DNA from 2 places in the Viridibacillus sp. FSL E2-0187 genome. Region 1 is predicted to be linked to the other one. Evidence: riboswitches for the same ligand, from Rfam matches in the RefSeq annotation. Region 1 holds a riboswitch; the other holds the start of a gene.
What was found. A riboswitch is a leader RNA that binds a small molecule or an ion and turns the genes downstream of it on or off. The one in region 1 is predicted to bind cobalamin.
Positions count from the first base shown of each region.

Region 2: it holds a riboswitch for cobalamin, as region 1 does, so the genes downstream of both, nikA (nickel ABC transporter substrate-binding protein) here and MHH85_RS09895 (energy-coupling factor ABC transporter permease) in region 1, are expected to answer to the same signal.

Region 1 is NZ_JBBOVG010000001.1:2,042,502-2,044,708, forward strand. It holds gene MHH85_RS09890 ((2Fe-2S) ferredoxin domain-containing protein) at 1-141, opposite strand, end outside; cobalamin riboswitch at 341-531, opposite strand; cobalamin riboswitch at 775-958, shown strand; gene MHH85_RS09895 (energy-coupling factor ABC transporter permease) at 1,160-1,921, shown strand; gene MHH85_RS09900 (energy-coupling factor ABC transporter substrate-binding protein) at 1,918-2,207, shown strand, end outside.
Region 2 is NZ_JBBOVG010000001.1:2,610,706-2,612,912, reverse strand. It holds gene MHH85_RS12810 (right-handed parallel beta-helix repeat-containing protein) at 1-733, shown strand, start outside; cobalamin riboswitch at 912-1,099, shown strand; gene nikA (nickel ABC transporter substrate-binding protein) at 1,253-2,207, shown strand, end outside.

The DNA of each region.
Region 1 (2,207 bases):
ATGTATTTGCTCGTCAATCCCAAGCCTAGTAATCTCATCTCTCACTGCCAGCGTTACCTCTTCCCCGCCTTTCTTCAAACAACTACTGCCATTGCAAATAAGCAAATGACTTTTCATACTTTCTAAATTCCAAGTTGTCATAGTGATCCTCCCATATGGTGTTCATCATTTTTTAAGAAAAGTCTATGGAAATAAGGTGAATTGGCAACTAGTCATCAATTTTGCAAATAAAAAAACCTTAATTCAAAGAATTAAGGTTTAAAAACTAGATTATTCAGACAACACACCAAAAAAAACAAGCGTCATCCACTGTAGCCTTCACCTTTCCCTCCGAAAAGTATCGTTCATAATTATAAAAGCAGGTTTCCTGGCTTACGCGTCACTTTACTTTGATCTCTTCCCAGTATTTCACCAGTGAGTATTATCATTTCATCAGCGTTACAGTAGCGGGGGCTGCATCGGATTCTAACCGATTTCCCTATTATCCAACATGCTCAATAAACCAAACATGTCGGCACTTTTAAATTTGATATTCAATTGTATTATTCAGTAAATTCTAAATCTGTAACTATCATATACTAAATTTTACTAGATTCAAATAGATTTTTTTATGAATATTATCTTGACATAATTTAGAACTTGCATTTTCACCTATATAATGTCGTTCAGAAAGGTTATATCTACCTTACTACTTAATTTCAATATTTTTGAAAATTCTATAAAAAAATATAGTAGAAAGAAAATTCTCATGATACACTATATTCTGAAATCAAACAATTCAATAAACTTTATGGTGTTAAATTAGCTTTTAACTTAAAAGGGAAGTCGGTGTTAATCCGACGCGGTCCCGCCACTGTGTTGAGGAGTTTTGCTACATAATGTCACTGTCAAATGACGGGAAGGCTGTAGCAAAATGATGATTCTAAGCCAGGAGACCTGCCATAAAGTGAGGAACTGTTTCAACCTACGAGGATGGGTGTGAAAGTGAGTAAGTCTTATTTTTTGATGACTTTTCCTTCACGCACTTCTTTCTATGAAAGAGGTGCTTTTTTATTCAAAAAATCGCTGTACGCCCTACCCTGAGAGGTATTTCATAGGAGGTGTTATTTATATATAAATGTATATCTAGTAAAAATACATAAACAAAAGGGAGAATAATATGAATAAGTTAAAATCAATAGTTAACTGGAAAATGATATACTTTTTAGCATTTGTCATGATTGTTCCAAAACAAGCATTTGCCATGCATATTATGGAGGGGTTCTTACCTGTTGAATGGGCTATCTTTTGGTGGGCAGTAACAATTCCATTTTTGATTCTTGGATTCCGATCAATACGTAAAACAATTAAGGAAAATCCAGATACTAAAATGATGCTTGGCTTATCTGGGGCTTTTGCTTTTGTTTTATCTGCACTTAAAATTCCATCTGTAACAGGTAGTTGTTCTCACCCTACTGGTGTAGGTTTAGGAACTGTTTTATTCGGTCCATTTGCAATGAGTATTGTAGGTTTTATTGTTCTTTTATTTCAATCATTGCTTTTAGCTCACGGTGGCTTAACAACACTTGGTGCAAATGCCTTTTCAATGGCAGTCGTTGGTCCTCTAATTGCTTACGGTGTATACAAAGGGGCTTCTAAAGCAGGCTTATCTTTTGCAATTGCTGTATTTTTGGCTGCAACTTTAGGTGATCTTGGCACTTACCTAGTCACTTCTATTCAATTAGCACTTGCATTCCCTTCTGAAGTCGGTGGATTCTTTGCTTCTTTCACGAAATTCAGTAGTATTTTTGCATTAACGCAAATTCCTTTAGCTATTTCTGAAGGTATTTTAACTGTAGTCATTATGAATTTCTTAAAAAAATACAACGTAGCTGAGTTAAAAGCGCTGCACGTCTTCTCGAAAGGAGCTGAACAACGATGAAAAAAAATCTAATATTAATCTCAATCGTTGTCATTCTTGCAATCTTCCCTCTTTTCATTCAAAAAGGGGCTGAATTTGGAGGAGCTGATGGTGAAGCTGAAGCTGCCATTGGTGAAATAAATGCTTCATATGAGCCTTGGTTCTCAAGTATTTGGGAGCCACCAAGTGGTGAAATTGAAAGTCTATTATTCTGCCTTCAAGCAGCCATTGGTGCTGGTTTTATCGGTTATTTTGTTGGTCTAACAAGAGGTAAATACAAACGCAAAGATAATGTTAATAACAAAGA
Region 2 (2,207 bases), 570 kb from region 1:
CGAGAAAGATAGCATTGCCTTGATCATGGGGCATAACCAAAATATAAAAGTGGAAAACATCCAATTTAAGAATATGTATTCTGGACATTTTATTGAACTAGATGCTTCTAAGAATGTTGTGATACGAAAAAATACGTTTACAAATTCCAAAGCATCAGCAAACAAGAACAAAGAAGCGATTAATATTGATACACCGGATAAAACAACAGCAGGGTGGAGTCAAAAATGGAGCAAGTATGATAAAACGCCAAATCAAAATATAACAATTGAAAACAATAAATTTAAGAATCTTGATAGAGCTATTGGTACCCACAAATATTCAGGTAAAATGTATCATGATAAAGTGATCATTCGTAATAATCAAATTGACAAAACACGCTTGGATGCTATTCGTGTCATGAATTGGACGAATGCTGTTATTGAAAAAAATCTAATCCGGAATGTAGCAAATGGAAATGCTAGTACCCGTGGAATTTTAGCTAGTGGCGCAATCAACCCAACTATTAAAAACAATACTTTTGAGTCAGTAGGAAGAACGATTCAGTTTATGGCTTGGAAGAACAGTGGTCCAGGCTCACAATACGATATTACGTACAATAAGCTAAATGAAGCTAACAAAAAAGCACTTTTAACAAATAAAGCCGTTAATACTTCTGAAACAATTATTCGGATTAACAATACTTACAATGAATTCATAAAAAACACAGAAAAATTACAACTTGCATCAAAGTGATTTTCTGGATAGAAGAGACCTTCAACAATAAGAAGGTCTTTTTTATGCTGAAAGGTCTGGGACAGTAATTGATTCTTAGAAGTTAAAAAATAACAAGACTTAAAATTGATATGGCTTTAAGTTGTAATAACGAATATACTTTATATTAGGAAAACTTTTATTATTTTCATAAAAAATCACATATAGTATTGGAATAGGTGTATTTGTTTAATAGCGAATACTTAAAAGGGAAGTCGGTGAAAATCCGACATGGTCCCGCCGCTGTAAGGGTGAGCCTCATGCACATAAGTCACTGGATAATATCCGGGAAGACGCATGCAGGCGATGAACCTAAGTCAGAAGACCTGCCTGTTCTAAAAATGCTGTTAACCTACGGGAGATAGGGAGGTGTTAGAGTGCTAGGAGACAAATTTGTTCTGAAACTATAAGCATTTCTGACCTTTTTAATTGGGTTAGGAATGCTTTTTTGTATTTGAGTATATTTAATAGTGAAAATTCCGAAAATGAAGGTGAGTAAATATGTTTATAAAAAAATATAATAGACTAAGAAATTTCCCTATTCTACTAGTGATTCTCGTGATTTTTATTACTGGTTGTAGTAACAAAGCAAAAGAACAAGACAATACTGCTGATAAAGATCAATCAAAAGTTGTTACTTTTTCCATGACTGGAGATATAGGCGACTTAAACCCACATACATATTTTCCAAATGAGTTTTTTTCACAAGCTATGGTATACGAATCTCTTGTTTACTACGGGAAGGGTGGGGAAATTCAACCTTGGCTAGCGGAAAGCTGGGATATTTCGAATGATGGTAAAGAATATGTATTCCATCTAAGAAAGGATGTTGAGTTTTCTGATGGTTCGAAGTTTAATGCGGCAATTGTTAAGAAAAACTTCGATACAATTTTAGATAATCGGAAACAACATGAATGGGTAGAGTTAATCAACCAAATCAAAAATACAGAAGCAGTGGATGAATATACATTTAAACTTACTCTTCATAATTCTTATTATCCAACGCTTCAAGAATTAACATACATAAGACCTTTGAGGTTTGTTGGAGAAGCTGCTTTTCCTGACAGCCAAGACACATTTAAAGATGGACTTAAATCTCAAATTGGGACAGGTCCATGGGTACTTAGCGAATATAAAAAGAATGAGTTTGCAGTTTTCACAAGAAATGAAAGGTATTGGGGCACTAAACCGAAAGTAGATAAGGTAGTTGTTAAAGTTATTACAGACGGAGAATCTAGAGTATTAGCATTTGAGAAAAACGAACTCGATTTTATTTTTGGAAATGGCGTAATAAGTCAGGATTCCTTCCAGTTCTTAAAGGATTCGGGGAAATATGAAACTAAATTATCAGAACCTACGGCTACAAGAACATTATTATTTAACACAAACAAAGAAGCAACTAAAGACCATAAAGTGCGATTAGCACTCAATTATGCTTTCAATAAACAGGCTGTAA